DNA from 3 places in the Bradyrhizobium genosp. P genome. Region 1 is predicted to be linked to each of the others. Evidence: predicted binding sites of a transcription regulator. Region 1 holds the regulator's gene; each other region holds the start of a gene.
The links. The regulator HrcA, encoded in region 1, represses chaperone genes, less so after heat shock. The targets are predictions, from matches to a motif close to GTTAGCACTCNCNNNNNGNGAGTGCTAAC.
Positions count from the first base shown of each region.

Region 2: the regulator HrcA is predicted to act here: its motif matches at 4,532-4,560, upstream of ACP2YO_RS17740 (co-chaperone GroES).
Region 3: the regulator HrcA is predicted to act here: its motif matches at 3,570-3,598, upstream of ACP2YO_RS40690 (co-chaperone GroES).

Region 1 covers NZ_CP188195.1:190,091-196,650, forward strand. The annotation lists gene ACP2YO_RS00945 (hypothetical protein) at 1-463, shown strand, start outside; gene pncA (bifunctional nicotinamidase/pyrazinamidase) at 563-1,273, shown strand; gene grpE (nucleotide exchange factor GrpE) at 1,343-1,948, opposite strand; gene hrcA (heat-inducible transcriptional repressor HrcA) at 2,114-3,202, opposite strand; gene rph (ribonuclease PH) at 3,463-4,176, shown strand; gene rdgB (RdgB/HAM1 family non-canonical purine NTP pyrophosphatase) at 4,188-4,823, shown strand; gene hemW (radical SAM family heme chaperone HemW) at 4,810-5,967, shown strand; gene ACP2YO_RS00980 (penicillin-binding protein activator) at 5,964-6,560, opposite strand, start outside.
Region 2 covers NZ_CP188195.1:3,662,952-3,669,511, reverse strand. The annotation lists gene ACP2YO_RS17765 (MFS transporter) at 1-742, opposite strand, end outside; gene ACP2YO_RS17760 (NupC/NupG family nucleoside CNT transporter) at 858-2,108, shown strand; gene ACP2YO_RS17755 (cupin domain-containing protein) at 2,248-2,805, opposite strand; gene ACP2YO_RS17750 (hypothetical protein) at 2,901-3,239, opposite strand; gene ACP2YO_RS17745 (usg protein) at 3,931-4,221, opposite strand; gene ACP2YO_RS17740 (co-chaperone GroES) at 4,604-4,921, shown strand; gene groL (chaperonin GroEL) at 5,007-6,560, shown strand, end outside.
Region 3 covers NZ_CP188195.1:8,473,157-8,479,716, forward strand. The annotation lists gene ACP2YO_RS40665 (DUF2076 domain-containing protein) at 1-714, shown strand, start outside; gene ACP2YO_RS40670 (L,D-transpeptidase) at 783-1,595, opposite strand; gene ACP2YO_RS40675 (hypothetical protein) at 1,634-1,843, shown strand; gene ACP2YO_RS40680 (protein phosphatase CheZ) at 1,904-2,689, shown strand; gene ACP2YO_RS40685 (hypothetical protein) at 2,859-3,374, opposite strand; gene ACP2YO_RS40690 (co-chaperone GroES) at 3,691-3,987, shown strand; gene groL (chaperonin GroEL) at 4,179-5,825, shown strand; gene ACP2YO_RS40700 (hypothetical protein) at 5,949-6,560, shown strand, end outside.

The sequences.
Region 1 (6,560 bases):
GGTCGACGAGCAGCTCGGCATGATGCCGTTCAAGATCACCGAGCTCAGCAATTTCAAGAACGTCCGCATGCTGGCACCGGGCGCGGCGCTGCTCCTGGCCGACGGCGACGAGAAGAGCGGCTTCGAAACCAAGCCCTTCATGCTCCTCGGCATCATCGGCTCGACGGCGGCCTCGCCCGATGATCGCGGCCGCTTCGCCCAGCAGATCGCGACCACGATTCCCGGCGTGCGCGACGGACGCATCACCATGTCCGAGCCGATGCGGATCGACGGCCAGGCCGGCTACGAGACACGGATCGACGCGATCAGCGGCAAGGACAACACGCCGGTGACCATCGTGCAGTGGCTGCGGTTCGGCACACAGTCGTCGATGCGCATCATCGGCAGTTCGCCGCGCACCGATTGGGAAACCGCGTTCCCGCGTTTCCGCGCGGTGCGTGACGGCATCCAGCCGCGCGGCTGATCGCCGTTTCCGCAAGTCCCGCCGAAAAATCGGACTTTCGCAGGCCAGCGAACGGAACTAGCCTCCTCGCGCGGTTTCAGCCAGTCGAGGAGAGGCACAATGTTGGATCGACGGCAGGTTGTTGCAGGTCTCAGTGCGACGGCACTTGCCACCCTGGTTCCAGGCGAGCTTTGGGCGGCGGCGATCAAGCCCGACGACGGCTCGGCGCTGCTGGTGATCGACGTCCAGAACTGCTTCCTGCCGGGCGGCAGCCTCGCGGTGAAGGACGGCGAGCAGGTGGTGCCGATCATCAACAAGATCGCCAAGAGCTTCGCCAATGTGGTGATGACGCAGGACTGGCACACGCCCGGACACGTCTCTTTTGCCTCGGCCCATTCCGGCAAGAAGCCATTCGAGACGATCGACCTCGCCTATGGCAAGCAAGTGCTGTGGCCGGACCACTGCGTGCAGGGCACCGACGGCGCCTCGCTGTCGAAAGACCTCGCAATCCCGCAAGCCGAGTTGATCATCCGCAAGGGTTTTCACCAGGACGTCGACAGCTACTCCGCCTTCACCGAGGCCGACGGCAAGACGACCACCGGACTTGCGCCCTATCTCAAGGCGCGCAACGTCAAGCGCGTCTTCATCGCGGGACTTGCCACCGATTTCTGCGTGGCGTGGACCGCGCTGGACGGGCGCAAGGCCGGCTTCGAAACCTATGTGGTGGAAGACGCCTGCCGCGGCATCGACACGCAAGGGTCGCTTGCGAAGGCCTGGGCCGACATGGCCAAGGCCGGCGTCAAGCGCATCCAGTCATCGGACATCGCTTAAGTTTCCTGGCTTGAGGTTTCTTGGCGCAAGCCTTTCGCGCGTAAGGTCTTTCGCGCGAAGTCACGGCGATCAGGCCGTGAAGTCGGCACCCGGAGCGGCCTTGGCGCCGCCCTTGGAGACCCCCACCAGCGCCGGGCGCAAAATGCGCTCGCCGATCATGTAGCCGGCCTGCATGACCTGCACCACCGTGCCTGATGGCACCGACGGGTCGGGCACTTCGTACATCGCCTGCTGGAAGTTCGGATCGAACTTCTCGCCGATCGGGTCGAACTTCTTCACGCCGTTCTTCTCCAGCGCGTTGAGCAGTGAGCGCTCGGTCAGCTCGACGCCTTCGATCAATGCCTTCAGGCCGGGATCGGCGGCTTCCTTGGTCTCGGCCGGAACCGCATCGAGTGCACGCTGCAGATTGTCGGCGATATCGAGCACGTCGCGGGCGAAGCCGGTGATCCCATAGGTCTTGGCGTCGGCGACCTCGCGGCGGGTGCGCTGACGGAGATTCTCCATCTCGGCCAGCGTGCGCAGCGTCTTGTCGCGCGCCTCAGCCAGTTCCTTGCTCAAGGCTTCCGCCGATCCGACTTCCGGATCGTCGGGCATGATGTAGGGCTTGGAGGTCACAGGCTCGCCCGTCGGAGCCGGATTCTCGGTATTGTCATTGGTCCGGTTCGGATCGGTCATGGCTTGCCTTCTCGAAAAACGCGCGCGGTTCAAATCTTGGGGATTGGCTGGCCCGGATATCGTGCTTTGAGCGGCGAAAATCAAGCGCCACATAGCGGTTTCGAGCGAAGTGGCCTCCGGTTCGCGTGAAGAAAACGCGTCAAATGGAAACGAACTTCCGTCCGGTCAGCCACCCAGGATCTTGCTGACAATGCGCGCGGCGTAATCAACCGTCGGGATCACCCTGGCATAATTCAGCCGCGTCGGGCCGATCACGCCGAGGACGCCGACGATCCGGCCATGGGCATCGCTGTAAGGCGCGATAATGGTCGAGGAACCCGACAGCGAGAACAGCTTGTTCTCCGAGCCGATGAAGATCCGTACCCCCTCACCGCGCTCGGCGCGACCCAGCAGGTCAATCACGCCACGCTTGGTCTCGAGATCATCAAACAGCGACTTGATGCGCTCGAGATCGTCGAGCGCATGCAGATCCTCCAGCAGATTGGCGTGGCCGCGCACGATCAGCTGCCGGGCTTCGCTCTCGCCGCCGGACCAGCTCGCGATGCCGGCCGTCACGACCTTCTGCGTCAGTTGATCGAGCTCGGCGCGGTTCTGCGTCAAGGCGGTCTCGAGCTCGAGGCGCGCTTCGGCCAGGGTCCGGCCGCGAATCCGCGCGTTGAGGAAATTGGTCGCTTCGATCAGCGCCGAGGAGGGAACGCCCGGCGGCAGCGCCAGCACCCGATTCTCGACCTGACCGTCTTCAGCGACCAGCACGACCAGCGCCTTCTCCGGTTCCAGCCGGACGAATTCGATGTGCTTCAACCGCGCGTTCGATTTTGGCGTCAGCACCACCGCTGCCGCACGGGTCAGCCCCGACAGCCGGGTCAGCGCTTCGCCAAGCGCCGCCTCGACCGATTGTGCACGGCCGACGGAGGCAAGCTGGGTCTGGATCGATTGGCGCTCCGCCTCGGTGAGATCGCCCACCTGCATCAGCGCGTCGACGAAAAAGCGCAGGCCGAGTTCGGTCGGCAGCCGGCCGGCCGATGTGTGCGGCGCGTAGATCAGCCCGAGCTGCTCGAGGTCCGACATCACGTTGCGGACCGATGCCGGCGACAGGGGCAGCGCGATCAGGCGCGAGATGTTGCGCGAGCCGACAGGCTCGCCGGTCGCCAGATAGCTTTCGACGATTTGACGAAAAATGTCGCGCGAACGCTCGTTGAGCTGGGCAAGCCCCGCATGCGGCGTGATCAGGCTGATCGGGTCGTGGTGAGCCACGTTCTACTCCCTCACAATTGCCCCCAATCTGTCGATCCGCGAGGCCCGTGACAAGCACGCATTCACCCCCGCAGGCCGGGCCGAAAACCCTTGCCGCTGCCGCTTCCCCCTCCTACAAGCACGCCTTGAGCATGATCGGGACGAACAGGAACCGGTTTTTCCGAAAAGATCATGCTGAAACAAAGTGTTAGAGCGCGATGACGATTCAAGGATAGGTCGTCACGCTCCGACTGCTTCTCTCGGATTTTCGGAGGATTCCCATGCGGCCAAGCCGCCGTGCGCCCGATGAACTGCGTCCCGTGTCGCTGGAACGCGGCGTCGTCAAATATGCCGAGGGCTCCTGCATGGTGAAATTCGGCGACACCCATGTGCTGGTGACCGCCACGCTCGAGGAGCGGCTGCCGCCATGGCTGAAGGGCCAGGGCCGCGGCTGGGTCACCGCCGAATATGGCATGCTGCCGCGTGCCACGCTGGAGCGAACCCGCCGCGAGGCCTCCGCCGGCAAGCAGGGCGGCCGCACCGTCGAGATTCAGCGGCTGATCGGCCGCTCGCTGCGCGCCGCGGTCGATTTGGAAGCGCTCGGCGAGCGCCAGATCACCGTCGATTGCGATGTCATCCAGGCCGACGGCGGCACCCGTACCGCCTCGATCACCGGCGCCTGGGTGGCGCTTGCGGATTGCATCAACTGGATGAAGACCCGCAACATGCTGAAGGCCAACGTGCTGCGCGACAACGTGGCGGCGATTTCATGCGGTATCTACAAGGGCACGCCGGTGCTCGACCTCGACTATGCCGAGGACTCCGAGGCCGACACCGACGCCAATTTCGTCATGACCGGCGACGGCCGCATCATCGAGGTGCAGGGCACCGCCGAGAAGACGCCGTTCTCGCAGGACGAATTCCTGGCGCTGATGGCGCTCGCCCGCAGAGGTGTCGCGCGTCTGGTCGACTTGCAAAAGATCGCGGTCGCGTAGTCAGATTGGCCATGCACCGCCGAATCACCGGAAAGCTCGTCATCGCCACCCACAATCCCGGCAAACTCGCCGAGATGCGGGAGCTGCTGGCGCCTTACGGGGTGGAAGCGGTGTCGGCCGGTGAGCTTGGCCTCGCCGAGCCCGAGGAGACCGGCAACAGCTTTCGCGCCAATGCCGTGATCAAGGCTATCGCTGCAGCGAAGGCAACCGGATTGCCGGCCTTTGCCGACGATTCCGGCCTCGTGGTCGACGCGCTCGACGGCGCACCCGGTATCTATTCGGCGCGCTGGGCCGGCGAGAGCAAGGACTTCATGGCGGCGATGACCCAGATCGAGCGCCTGTTGCAGGAGCGCGGCGCCACCACGCCGGACAAGCGCAGGGCGCATTTCGTCTCCGCGCTGTGTGTGGCCTGGCCCGACGATCATCTCGAAGAGGTCGAGGCCCGGGTCGATGGAACTTTCGTCTGGCCGCCGCGCGGCACTGCCGGCTTCGGCTACGATCCGGCCTTTCTGCCCGACGGACACGCGCGTACCTTCGGTGAAATGACCAGCATCGAGAAGCACGGCCTGCCGCCGATCGGGCTCGGCCTGTCACATCGCGCCCGCGCCTTCGTGAAGCTCGCGGAGATCTGCCTTGAGCCACGCTGAACGAAGGGCATTCGGCGTCTACGTGCACTGGCCGTTCTGCCTGTCGAAATGCCCATATTGCGATTTCAACAGCCATGTCCGGCACGCGCCCGTCGACGAGGAGCGCTTCGTACGCGCGTTCGCCCGCGAGATCGAGACCACCGCGGCCCGCGTGCCGGGGCGCGAGGTGTCATCGATCTTCCTCGGTGGCGGCACGCCGTCGTTGATGCAGCCGCAGACTGTCGGCGCGGTGCTCGATGCAATCGGCAAGCATTGGTCGGTCGCTGATGACGTCGAGGTCACGCTCGAGGCCAATCCGACCAGCGTCGAGGCGACACGCTTTCGCGGCTACCGCACGGCAGGGGTCAATCGCGTATCGCTCGGCGTGCAGGCGCTCGACGATGCCTCACTGAAGGCGCTTGGACGCCTGCACACCGCACGCGAGGCGCTCGATGCAGTTGCGATCGCACGCACCGCCTTCGACCGTTACTCCTTCGACCTGATCTATGCCCGCCCCGGCCAGACGCCGCAGATGTGGTCGAGCGAATTGAAGCAGGCGATCTCGGAAGCCGCCGAGCATTTGTCGCTCTATCAGCTGACGATCGAGGAAGGCACGCCGTTCTTCGGATTGCACGCCGCGGGCAAGCTGCAGACGCCGGACGAATCGACCGCGCGTGCACTCTACGACGTGACCCAGGAGGTCTGCGCGCGCGAGGGACTGCCGGCCTACGAGATTTCCAATCACGCGCGCGCCGGCGCAGAGTGCAAGCACAACCTCGTCTACTGGCGCGGCGATGAATATGCCGGCGTCGGGCCGGGCGCGCATGGTCGGCTTGATATCAATGGTGTCAGGCACGCGACCGCAACGGACAAGCGCCCCGAGGCGTGGCTGCTGCGCGTCGAGGAACGCGGCCACGGTGTCATGACCGACGATTGCCTCAACAGCGAGGAGCGGGCCGACGAATTCCTGCTGATGGGGCTGCGGCTCGCGGAGGGGATCGATCCGAAGCGCTATGCGGCGCTCTCCGGCCGCCAGCTCGATCCGCACCGGATCGCCACGCTGCGCGAGGAAGGCGCGATCGCCGTCGACCCCGACGGACGGTTGCGCGTGACGAAATCAGGCTTCCCGGTGCTCGACGCCGTGGTCGCCGATTTGGCTGCTTAAGCGCCAAAACTCTTCGGCGATCCGGCAACCGGCGTGCCGCCGCCCGATGCCACCTTCATGACCGCAAGGCCGCGTTCGTTGGTCCCGTCAGCGCGAAAGCGGAACAGGCCGTCGATGCCGGCAAAGCCGGACGGATTGGTCAGGGTTTCCGGCGAAAAGCGCTGTGCGCCTTGCGTACGCGCAAGCGCTGCAACCAGAGCCACCGCGTCATAGGCAAGCGTCGCGGTGCGCACCGGCTCGCCGCCGAACTTGGTGCGGTAGCGGTTGGCGAAGCTGCGGAAACCGGCCGGGTCGGGCGCGGCATAGAGGCCGCCCTGCAGGACCGGGCTTGCGAACACGCGGGGATTGTCCCACAGCCCCGTCCCGAGCAGTTGGATGTTGTGCAGATTGGAGCCCGCCGCGGTCAGCGCATCGGCGGTCGCGACCACCGAATCACCATCATCGGCGAGCAGCAGCGCGTCGGCCTGGCCGAGCGCCTGCGCCACCGTCCGCGCCGGCGTCGCGCGATCGGCGCCATATTTCTCGAATGCAACGACGCGTCCGTTCTTGCGGCCGACCGCCTGCTTGAACGCGGCCTCGACCACGTTGCCATA
Region 2 (6,560 bases), 3.5 Mb from region 1:
CATAGATCGGCAACAGCGCGGCCACGCCGCCGAACAGCACCGCGAACAAATCGAGCGAGATAGTGCCGAGGATCGCCGGATTGCTGCGGACGAAGGTGACGCCAGCGTACAAGTCGTCCGGCGACGCCGTCTCCTTCACCGGCGCCTGCTGCAGCCGGCCGATGCCGCCGGTCAGGATCATGCCGAACAGCCAGAACACAACCATGACGGCGTAGGGCATGCTCGGCGTGAATGCAAAAGCAAAGCCGCCGAGCGCCGGTCCCGTGATGGTCGCGATCTGCGCCGCGCCGCTCGAGATCGCGGTCGCCCGCTGCAGCGAGCCCTGCGGCGCGATCAGTGGGAGCAGCGCCGCAGTCGCCGGACTCTCGAATGCGCCGGCGATTCCCAGCACGAAAGTGGCGGCGAAGATCTGCAGCTCGGAGATGGTCCCGGCGTAGGTGCTCACCGCCAGGAACAGCGCGGCCAGCGCCTCCAGAAGCTGGCAGGCCTGCACCACGCGCTTGCGCTCAAACCGGTCGGCGGTGTGGCCGGCAACAAATACGAGCAGCGCCGTCGGAAGAAACTGGACCAGCCCGACCATGCCGAGGTCGAAGGCGCTGCCGGTCAAATCGTAGATTTGCCAGCCGATCGCAACGGCGCCGATCTGGCTGGAGAAGCGCGACAGGCTGCGCGACGACAGGAAAAACAGGAAGGGTCTGTCGGCGAGCAGATCGCGGGCGCCGACCGGCATAACGGAGGACATCACGGAGCCGTGGCCGACCGCCTGCAACTTGTCAATGCCGCTTGTGTCAGCGCGCAACAGCATTGCGCTGTGCGAAGCGCCTGCCATAATCCGGTGACGGGTTTTCGGGGGCTTGATGCTGCAATTGCAATCGGCGTTCGGCGTGGTGGCGCTCCTTGCGATCGCCTGGGCGTTCGGCGAGAATCGCCATGCGGTGTCGCTGCGACAGGCCGCGATTGGCCTTGCCGCCACCATCGTCACCGCGCTGGTGTTGATCAAGGTGCCGCTGGTGACGACAGCGTTCGGCGCGATCAACGACGCGGTCGGCACCATCGCCGCGGCGACCCGCGCCGGCACCGCCTTCGTGTTCGGCTATGTCGGCGGCGGCCCGGCGCCGTTCGATCCGAAAACGCCGGGCACCGATTTCATCCTCGCGTTCCAGGCGCTGCCGATCGTGCTGCTCATGAGCGTGCTGACGACGCTGCTGTTCTATTGGCGCGTGTTGCCGCCGGTGGTGCGCGGCATGGCATGGCTGCTCGAGCGCACGCTCGGCGTCGGCGGCGCGGTCGGGCTTTCGACCGCGGCCAACATCTTCCTCGGCATGGTGGAAGCGCCGCTCTTCATCCGCCCCTATCTGCCGCAGCTCACGCGCAGCGAATTGTTTCTGGTGATGACCGGTGGCATGGCCGGTATCGCCGGCACTGTGCTGGTGCTCTACGCCACGCTTCTTGCACCGCTGATACCCGATGCGGCCGCCCATTTTGTCATTGCATCCGTGCTCGGCGCGCCGGCCGCGATTTTGGTGAGCCTGATCATGGTGCCTGAAACAGCTGACAGGCGCACCGGCGGATCGCTGGAGGATCCCGACGTTCAGGTCTCCTCGACGATGGATGCGATCGTCAAGGGGACCGCGGCCGGGGTCGAGCTGCTGATCAATATCATCGCGATGCTGCTGGTGCTGGTCGCGCTGGTGTATCTCGTCAACGCCATCATCGGCCTGCTGCCGGAAGTCGGCGGCGCGAAAATCTCGCTGCAGCGGCTGCTCGGTTATGTGATGGCGCCGGTGTGCTGGCTGATGGGCCTGCCCTGGTCGCAGGCGGTGACGGCGGGCAGCCTGATGGGCACCAAGACCGTGCTGAACGAGCTGATCGCCTATGTCGATTTCTCGAAGCTCGGCACCGACGCGCTCGATCCGCGCTCACGGCTGATCATGCTCTACGCGATGTGCGGCTTCGCCAATTTCGGCAGCCTCGGCATCATGATCGGCGGCCTCGGCACCATGGCGCCCGAGCGGCGCGAGGAGATCAACGCGCTCGGGCTGAAGTCGATCGTCTCAGGCACGCTCACGACGTGCCTGATGGGCGCGATCGTGGGGGTTTTGACTTAGGTCGTCGTGCCCGGGAATCGCCGTCCGAAGGACTATGACCCGGCCATCCATCAATCGGGAAACATTCGTGCGAAGCGAGATGGATGGCCGGGTCAAGCCCGGCCATGACGAGCATTGGCGCGAGCAGCATACGACGTCCTTACGCCGTCAACTCCACCGTCTTGAATTCCGCCGGCAGGATCACCTCCAGCAATTCGACGTCGTCGGAGTAATCCAGGATCATGTGCCTGACGCGCGGAGGCTGGGTCCAGGCGCTGCCTTGCTTCATCAAGGTCTCGCCCTCGCCTTCCATGTAGGTCTTCACCCAGCCCTTGAGCACATAGACCATCTGGAATTCGACGTCGTGGAAATGCAGTTTCGAGACCTCTTCCGGATTGCACGGACCTTGCAGCCGGATGACATGCGCCTGCGCCAGGCCATGCGATGCCGCAGCGATGCCGAGGTCGCGGTACTTGGCGTAGGTGCGCAACCCGTCGGTCTTGAAATCCTCTTCGCGGTGATGGCTGATGGCGATGCGCTGCCTCGGCCGGGCTTTTGACGTCGGCTTCGCTGCAGCTTTGGGCCTTGCCGTCGAGACGCGGCCCTTGGACTTCACGGTCTTGCGCGCGGAGGATTTGGCCGCGCCCTTGAGCCCCGTCCATTTCTTCTTCACCGCGGTCTTGGCTGCGGGTCTTGCCGCCGTCTTTTTCCTGACCATTGCCGACCTCCCTGCTGTGCGCCTCACCCGACGAGCGGGCACAACCTGCGCGGAGACTATCGAGTCCCGGACCACGCGGCAATTGCAAAGCCAAGCTACCCCAGCGGTCCCGTTTTCTGCTCGATCTTTAAGGTGATTCCGCTTCCGGGACTGCGCGCCAGCGCGTCCAACGGGTTGACCAGGAATTGAACGACCCAGCCGGGCATATCCGACCCCAGCACGACTGCGTACTCTCTTCCGTTCCCGGTGATTTGACAGACCGGCCGCAGGCCATTCTGCGGATATGGCAGCCGCGGATTGGCGCGATAGCCGACGACAGCGCTGTTGTCGAAAAGCACACTGCGGCGCGCAACCAACGCCGCATGACACAGCAAGTCCAGTGAGCGCCAATAGCGTGCGACGATTCGGTCGCGCGGCACATCGTGACCGCCCAAACTGACGGTTCTCGACCCGTCTAACGTTGATCTCCGGATCGGAGGTGCAGACGAAATAGAGTGTGACGTCGTATCCTGCATCAACCGCACGGATCATGATATCGACTTTGCTCGGATGCGACATCACCGTCTCGAAACTGAAGTTCGACTGCCCGCTCAGACAACGGTCGCGACGACGGTCCGCAATCTCCTGCGCTCGCTTCGACCGTTCGGGTTCCGGTCCGAAGACTGCAAGGGCGATTTCATCGGGATTGATGTACTCGCCGAAGTCGATTCCGGCCTCGATCAAGTAGTTCGTGAGCGTGCTCTTTCCCGAGCCGTTCGGACCGGCAAGGACCAAAAGAAAAGGCGGCGGTTCGCTCAATCAGCCGATTTCCTAGCGTTGGGCGTGTCCGCAACGGACAGGTCGGTTGTGACATCGGATGCCGACGCGGCAAGCCCTGTGACTGTGCCCGACGGACGCCGCTCGACCAACGACGACGCCACGCGACCCGCCTGGGCAACATCCGCCGTGCCGGCGACAGAGAGACCAGCGTCGTAGGCTCTCTGAGCAGCCGTGAGCGCAGCGTTGGCGCCCATGGCCGCCAGTTCCTCCAATGATAAATCAACCGCTCGCTTGCGCATTGTCGGGCCTTCCGTACACACCATGAATGTATGCGTTCCAAACTGCGAAAGCCAGTTCGCCGCACGGTCAGTGCAATCTGAACACACCGTCGACGGCACGCAGTTCCGCGGGCTTGATCAGCTTGGAATGCGCGATCGTGACCGCGAACAGCGGGCCTTCCAACTTCTCTTCCCAGAACGTCAGGAAATCCTTGAGCGCCGGAAATTTCGGAAACAGATCGTAGTTCTGCCAGACATAGGTCTGCAGCAGCGACGGATGATCCGGCATCCGATAGAGAATTTGCGCCGTCGTCAGCCCGTACCCCAGCAACTGCTTCCTGAAGTCCTCGGAAGCAACCCCACCAACCCGCGAGACCATGCCAAACCTCCTGTGACGGAGCGCTTCTGCATGGGGTGGCCGACCTGCCGGAGCCACCCCGGCAAAAGATGCGCTCACATGAGAGAAATGTGACGCACGCGACTAACCCATCACAAGCCTAAATGTTTAACGATTTGTTGAAATTTCCCGCGTTAGCAGCAGCTTACCGCACGTGCTAATAGGGCTGCGCGGCTCCGCGACGCGCGTTAAGCATGACCGGTGATGCTGGCAACCGCACCATTCGAGTGCCAATTTTTCTGCTAGAAGCCCTTGCCCGCCGCCCAGGCTTGGCCTATCTCCTGCCCAGTCCCCTGGCACTCGCTGGGATGGACTGCCAATGCTCGAAAATTCAACAACATCTGCAAATGCTTAGGAGGACTGCATGAAATTCCGTCCGCTTCACGACCGCGTCGTGGTCAAGCGCATCGACGCCGAAGAGAAGACCGCTGGCGGCATCATCATTCCGGACAGTGCCAAGGAAAAGCCCTCCCAGGGCGAAATCATCGCCGTCGGCCCGGGCGGCCGCGACGAAGCTGGCAAGCTGATCCCCATCGACCTCAAGGTCGGCGACCGCGTCCTGTTCGGCAAGTGGTCCGGCACCGAGGTCAAGATCGACAATGAAGACCTGTTGATCATGAAGGAAAGCGACATCATGGGCGTCCTCGACGTCCCCGCCACCAAGAAGAAGGCCGCTGCTTAAGCCAACGCCGCACGCTCACCCTGAGGAGCGCCGCCGGCGTCTCCGAGAAGGGTGAGAGACCAACATCAACCCAGGGAAAACAAGTATGTCATCCAAAGAAGTCAAATTCGGCGTAGATGCGCGCGACAAGATGCTGCGCGGCGTCGATATCCTCGCCAACGCGGTGAAGGTCACCCTCGGCCCCAAGGGCCGCAACGTCGTGCTCGAGAAGTCGTTCGGCGCTCCCCGCATCACCAAGGACGGCGTCACCGTCGCCAAGGAGATCGAGCTCGAGGACAAGTTCGAGAACATGGGCGCGCAGATGGTGCGCGAAGTCGCCTCCAAGTCCGCTGACGCGGCCGGCGACGGCACCACCACCGCCACCGTTCTGGCGGCTGCGATCGTCCGTGAAGGCGCCAAGTCGGTTGCCGCCGGCATGAACCCGATGGACCTGAAGCGCGGTATCGACCTGGCTGTGGAAGCCGTGGTCGCCGACCTCGTCAAGAACTCCAAGAAGGTCACCTCGAACGACGAGATCGCCCAGGTCGGCACCATCTCGGCCAACGGCGATGCCGAAATCGGCAAGTTCCTCTCCGACGCCATGAAGAAGGTCGGCAACGAGGGCGTCATCACGGTTGAGGAAGCCAAGTCGCTCGAAACCGAACTCGACGTCGTCGAGGGCATGCAGTTCGACCGCGGCTACATCTCGCCCTACTTCGTCACCAACGCCGACAAGATGCGCGTTGAGATGGACGACGCCTACATCCTCATCAACGAGAAGAAGCTCTCCTCGCTGAACGAGCTGCTGCCGCTGCTCGAGGCCGTGGTGCAGACCGGCAAGCCGCTGGTCATCGTCGCTGAAGACGTCGAAGGCGAAGCGCTCGCCACCCTCGTCGTCAACCGCCTGCGCGGCGGCCTGAAGGTCGCGGCCGTCAAGGCTCCGGGCTTCGGCGATCGCCGCAAGGCCATGCTGCAGGACATCGCGATCCTGACCGGCGGCCAGGCGATCTCGGAAGATCTCGGCATCAAGCTCGAGAACGTCACGCTCGCCATGCTCGGCCGCGCGAAGAAGGTGATGATCGACAAGGAAAACACCACGATCGTCAACGGCGCCGGCAAGAAGGCCGACATCGACGCCCGCGTCGCCCAGATCAAGGCGCAGATCGAGGAAACCACCTCGGACTACGACCGTGAGAAGCTGCAGGAGCGTCTCGCCAAGCTCGCAGGCGGCGTCGCGGTGATCCGCGTCGGCGGCGCGACCGAAGTCGAGGTGAAGGAGCGCAAGGATCGCGTTGATGACGCGATGCATGCGACCCGCGCGGCTGTCGAGGAAGGCATCGTCCCGGGCGGCGGCGTCGCCCTGCTCCGTGCCTCCGAGCAGCTCAAGGGCCTGCGTACCAAGAACGACGACCAGAAGACCGGCGTCGAGATCGTGCGCAAGGCGCTGTCGGCTCCCGCTCGCCAGATCGCGATCAACGCCGGTGAAGACGGCTCGGTGATCGTCGGCAAGATCCTGGAGAACAAGTCCTACGCTTACGGCTTCGACTCCCAGACCGGCGAATATGTCGACCTCGTCAAGAAGGGCATCATCGACCCGACCAAGGTCGTTCGCACCGCGATCCAGAACGCTGCGTCGGTTGCAGCGCTGCTGATCACCACC
Region 3 (6,560 bases), 1.7 Mb from region 1:
CGTGCCCACGATCATATCCAGGAGCTGGAAGCGCAGCTCAACCAGCAGCCGCCGGCGCAGCAGCAATCCGGTGGCTTCCTCGATTCGATGCGCGGCGCGATTTTCGGCCAGGATCAGTCGCACGGCTCGGTGCCGCCGGTGCGTACCCCCGACATGGGTCGCGATCCGGGCAGCCGCCCGGTCTGGAACTCGGGCCAGGCGATGCAGCAGGCCGGCGGCTACGGCCAGTCTCAGGGTGGCGGCTATGGCCAGTCTCAAGCCGGCGGCTATGGCCAGCCTTACGGCCAGGGAGCACAGCCCTATGGGCAGTCCTATGGCGGCGGCCAGCCTTACGGCGGCGCGCAGCCGGGCGCGTTCGGCGGCGGTGGCGGCTCGTTCCTCGGCACTGCGGCGGCGGCCGCGGCTGGCGTGGTCGGCGGCTCGATGTTGATGAGCAGCATTCGCGGTCTGATGGGTGGCGGCACGCACCAGTCCGTTGCCGACGGCGGTGGACTCCTCGGCGGCGGCTCGCGCCCCTGGGGCGGCGACCAGTCGTCGAGCAGTCTGGCGCGCGACGCCGGGATCAACGACGTCAATTCCTCCGGCCGCGACAATGACCCGGGCTCGCGCGCCGGCGCGTTCGACCAGGCGCAGGCCGACCGGGACAGTGACGACGATCAAGACGCCGACGACCTCGACGACAACGGCGGCGATGACAACAGCGATTACGCGTAAGCGCGATCGCTCAAGCGAAAACGGCCGCTCTCATCGAGCGGCCGTTTTGATTCAAACGAAGCGACCGATCACATCACCACGACCTTAGCACCGACATTGACGCGGCCGTAGAGGTCGATGACGTCCTCGTTGCGCATCCGGATGCAGCCGGAGGAGACGTTGGTGCCGATGGTCCAGGGCTCGTTGGAGCCGTGGATTCGGTAGAGCGAGGATCCCAGATACATCGCGCGCGCGCCGAGCGGATTTTCCGGCCCGCCCTCCATGTGCCGCGGCAGGTCGGGACGGCGCACCAGCATTTCCGGCGGCGGCGTCCAGGCCGGCCATTCCTTCTTCGCCGAGATCGTCTTGATGCCCGCCCAGCTGAAGCCGGGCTTGCCGACGCCGACACCGTAGCGCAGCGCGTGGCCATCACGCTGTACCAGATAGAGGAACTTGTTCGGCGTATCGATGACGATGGTGCCGGCGCCCTCCTTGCCGTGATACTCGACCATCTGCTTTTCATATTTCGGGTCGAACGGACGCTGCCTCGGATCTCCCGCCGCCTCTTCCTGCTGCTGGTAGATCATCTGCTGCTGCGGATCCATCGGCGGCAGCCCGCTGCGGTTGCCGTAATAGTCCGGCTGCTGCTGATACACCGGCTGCTGCCGGTAGCCCTGCGACGACGGGCCGTCACCGAACAGGAATTCGATGAAGCCGCCGCCCATATTGGAGCGCTGCGGCTGCTGCACATAGGCGGTGCGCATCGGCGGTTGCGGCGCCTGTTGGTCGGCGTAGATCACGGTCGGCTCGGCCGGCGGCGCCGCGTCGATCGCAAGGGCATGATGTGGGAACGCAAGCAGGGACGCGCCGGCAAGCAGCGCAAGCGTGGTCTTCTTGGACATCGACGTACTCTGTACTGTTTCGTCGTGACGTGTTTCGCATGGCGCACGGACTGCGCCGCTGCACGTGGTCAATAAGCAATGAAAACCGCATCGGTTTGGTAAACAGATCCGGCGTTTCGATTCACCACGTCGTCGACCACGCGCGGTTTTGTCCGGTAGCGTTTATTTTGGATGAACGCGCGACCGGCATGGTTAACCGCGGTTTGACGGCGCATTTGCGCCATGCGCGCCAAACTGTTCCCGCGTGAACCTGACGTTAAATCGCTTCCGCCTAGAAGAGGCTGATGTGAAGGGGTGGGAATGAAATCATGTCGGTTAGTCGCAAGCGTTTTCGTGTCGAGCAGGCCTTGATGGGCGATGTGCCGATGCCGGAGTCCGTGGCCGCGGACGCTGTCGACATCGGTCCGATGCATCGCGAGATCATGGCGGAGCTTCGCGCCATCCGCGCCCAGATGGCCGGCGGCTCCGCGCCGCGCGCCGCCGTCACTGAATCCATGGAAGCCTCGGTGGCGCGCGAAGTCGCCGAAGCGCATACGCTGCTCGAGACCTATCGCGCCCAGATCGAGCAGTGCGAGAAGCTCAAGGTCGAGCTCGACCTGATCCACGACGCGATCAGCCGCACCAAGCGCGAGATCGCCGTGCTGCACGGCAAGAGCTTCAACGGCGAGGAGATGGCCAAGGTCAATGGCGAGCTCGGCGCCGTGGTCGGCGGCACCGAGGAAGCCACCCAGCAGATCCTCGAGGCGGTGGAAGCGATCGACCAGGCCGCCAGCGCGCTGTCGAAGACCGTCACGCCGGACCAGCAGAAGCTGCTCAGCGAGGAAATCCAGGAGCGCGTGGTCGCGATCTTCGAGGCCTGCAACTTCCAGGACCTCACCGGCCAGCGCATCAGCAAGGTGATGCACACGATGAAATTCATCGAGCAGCACATCAACGAGATGATGAACATCTGGGGCGGCGTCGACGCCATCAAGGCACATGCGCCGCCGATCGTCGACACCCGCCAGGGCGACGACCGCCTGCTCAACGGCCCGAAGCTCGACGGCGACGTCGGCCACGCCTCGCAGGACGACATCGACGCAATGTTCAACTAAGCGCAGGCAGATCGACACAGAAGCGCCGGCCAAGGGGCCGGCGTTTTTTTGGCGACTGTCTATCCGCCCGTCATTGCGAGGAGCGTCAGCGACGAAGCAATCCATACTTCCGCCGCGGGACCCATGGATTGCTTCGCTTCGCTCGCAATGACGACTTGGATAGTCCCCGCTACGCCCGCGGCGCGCAGCGGACGTAGACCATGTTGCCGTAGCGGGTGGCGGCGTCCTTGTCGACGAAGCGGGTGATCATGACGCGGCCGTCGAAGGAGACGATCTCGCGGTCCTGCTCGCCGGGGGTAGGTCCGGGCGGGCCGATATAGTTCTTGCCGCTCGGGGAGCCCTTCAGCCGCAGTTCCTGCGGGGTGGCCTGGTCGGCCAGATGCATGATGACGCCGCCGGACTGTCCGGCGCCGATCACGTAGGGCTGCTTGCACTGGCCGCGCGCGGCGGCCTCGGTGCGGGCGCGGTCGGTGGGATTCTGGAACGAGGCAAGGCCCCAGCGGCCGACAATCTCGTCGGCGCGGATGGTCGCGGGCATTTCCGGACCCCCTCCCTGATCGGCCGCCGGCGCAGTGTTCGACGACAGCGACGGAAGGCTCATGCTGCCGCACGCCCCCAGGAATATCGTCAGCGCCGGGACAGCCGCGAGCCGTGCGACCATTCGCGCGTTGAGTGACCTGATCATTCGCATCCCCCGACAATGGCCCAGCCGCACCCACCTGCAGCCAAGCGTAAAACGCAAGGCGGAGCAACGACGTCCGACAAAATTACGTCATCGCTACGATTCGGTTTCCCTAGCACCATGCTATATTGGCCTCACCAAGGCCTTAACTCCGGTTTGCTTGACAGAAACCGCGCCAGGCCATATTTCCCGCGCACCATTAGCACTCCCACACAACGATTGCTAAGTGCGTTGGGCGTCCTGCCCGGCGCCGACCGGACCGCACTCAACCCCGGTCTCGATGAACCGAACCTGAAACCCAGCCGCAAGAGGGAACGTCATGGCTAAATCCAAATTCCGCCCGCTGCATGACCGTGTCGTGGTCAAGCGTATCGATGCCGAGGCAAAGACCAAGGGCGGCATCATCATTCCGGACTCGGCCAAGGAAAAGCCCTCCCAGGGCGAAATCGTCGCCGTCGGCCCGGGTGGCCGCGACGAGGCCGGCAAGCTGATCCCGATCGACCTCAAGGTCGGCGACCGCGTGCTGTTCGGCAAATGGTCGGGCACCGAGATCAAGCTCGACAGCGAGGAGCTCCTGATCATGAAGGAGTCCGACATCATGGGCGTGCTGGCCTGAGCCCGTAAACCCGAAAGGCCGCCACACTCACAGCTGTCATGCCCGGACTTGATCCGGGCATCCATCACTCTCCGAAGAAAGATGGATTGCCGGGGCATCTAGCACGAAGACGCACTTCGTGCTTCTGCCCGGCAACGACGAATGAAGGCGTGGCGAGCGCATCTGTCCAATTTTCCAGGAGTTCAAAACAAATGGCTGCCAAGGACGTAAAATTCGCCGGAGACGCCCGCGACCGCATGCTGCGCGGTGTCGACGTGCTCGCCAATGCCGTCAAGGTGACGCTCGGCCCGAAGGGCCGCAACGTCGTGATCGACAAGAGCTTCGGCGCGCCGCGCATCACCAAGGACGGCGTCACCGTCGCCAAGGAGATCGAGCTCGACGACAAGTTCGAGAACATGGGCGCGCAGATGCTGCGCGAGGTCGCCTCCAAGACCAACGACACCGCCGGTGACGGCACCACCACCGCGACCGTGCTGGCCCAGGCCATCGTCCGCGAGGGCGCCAAGTCGGTCGCCGCCGGCATGAACCCGATGGACCTCAAGCGCGGCATCGACATCGCGGTATCAGCCGTGGTCAAGGACATCGAGAAGCGTGCCAAGCCGGTCGCCTCCTCCGCCGAGGTCGCCCAGGTCGGCACCATCTCCGCCAACGGCGACGCCGCAATCGGCAAGATGATCGCGCAGGCGATGCAGAAGGTCGGCAATGAGGGTGTGATCACGGTCGAGGAGAACAAGTCGCTCGTCACCGAGGTCGACATCGTCGAGGGCATGAAGTTCGACCGCGGCTACCTCTCGCCCTACTTCATCACCAACGCCGAAAAGATGACCGCCGAGCTCGAGGACGCCTACGTCCTGATCCACGAGAAGAAGCTGTCCGGCCTGCAGGCGATGCTGCCGGTGCTGGAAGCCGTGATGCAGTCCGGCCGTCCGCTCCTGATCCTCGCCGAAGACGTCGAAGGCGAGGCCCTGGCAACGCTGGTGGTGAACCGCCTGCGCGGCGGGCTCAAGGTCGCCGCGGTCAAGGCGCCGGGCTTCGGCGATCGCCGCAAGGCGATGCTGGAGGACATCGCGATCCTGACCGGTGGTCAGATGATCTCCGATGAACTCGGCATGAAGCTCGAAAGCGTCACCATCAACATGCTGGGACGCGCCGGCAAGATCGTGATCGACAAGGAGAACACCACGATCGTCAAGGGTGCCGGCAAGAAGAAGGACATCGAGTCCCGTGTCGGCCAGATCAAGGCGCAGATCGAGGAGACCACCTCGGACTACGACCGTGAAAAGCTCCAGGAGCGTCTGGCCAAGCTCGCCGGCGGCGTCGCTGTCATCAAGGTCGGCGGCGCGACCGAGATCGAGGTCAAGGAGAAGAAGGACCGTGTCGAGGACGCGCTGAATGCGACCCGCGCCGCGGTGCAGGAAGGCATCGTGCCGGGCGGCGGCGTGGCGCTCTTGCGCGCCAAGAAGGCGGTCGGCCGCATCACCAACGGCAATGCCGACGTTCAGGCCGGCATCAACATCGTGCTCAAGGCGCTGGAAGCTCCGATCCGCCAGATCTCGGAGAATGCCGGCGTCGAGGGTTCGATCGTGGTCGGCAAGGTCCTCGAGAACAAGTCGGAGACCTTCGGCTTCGACGCCCAGACCGAGGACTATGTCGACATGATCGCGAAGGGCATCATCGACCCCGCCAAGGTGGTGCGCACCGCGCTGCAGGACGCCTCCTCCGTGGCCGGCCTGCTGGTGACCACCGAAGCCATGGTCGCCGAACTGCCCAAGGAAGCGGCCCCGGCAATGCCCGGTGGCGGCGGCATGGGTGGAATGGGCGGCATGGGCGGCTTCTAAACCATCCAGTCAGCGCCATTTGCATCGAGATCGAAGGCCGCCTCCGGGCGGCCTTCTTTTTTGGTCAATGACAGAGAGGTTTGCTAGTTACGAACACCGATTCGCCCGTCGAGGACTCATCGTATGCGCACGCTCCCGCTCCTCCTGCTCGGTCTTGTTGTTGCCTCAGCTCCCGCGCTTGCCCAGATCAAGCTCCAGCAGAAGGCCGGAACCGGTGGCCCCGAGACGCGCTATTTCACCGCGATGGACGGGCTGATGGACGGCAATGCCGACGTCATCCTGAAGGAGACCCGGCAGGGCAAGACCGTCACCGCGGCCGTGCTCGACGTCTGCTATCCCGCCGACAAGACCTCCGACCGCAAGGACCGCTTCGTCGCCACCCTCACCGTCAACGGCCAGACCCTCTCCGGTTCCACGCAGTCCGTCGCCGACAAGCAGCCGGTCACCGTCAAGCTGACCCGCAAGCCGACCGGCGACACGTTCGAATTCCGCGGCCAGATCGCGGTCGGCCAGAACGTGACCGAGGTCGCCTCGTCCGACAATTCGGACCTCAGCGAGAAGGAATTCCAGGACAACCAGACCTCCGACGACGGCATCACGCCGCAGCCAAAGGACTTCACCGACGTCTCGCCGGAATCGCTCGGCGTGCGGGTGAAGCTCGATGCAGCGTCCGACTTCCTCAAGAGCCTGAAGGGCGAGTCGGTCGAGATCGGCACCAGCAGCCTCGCCGTGACC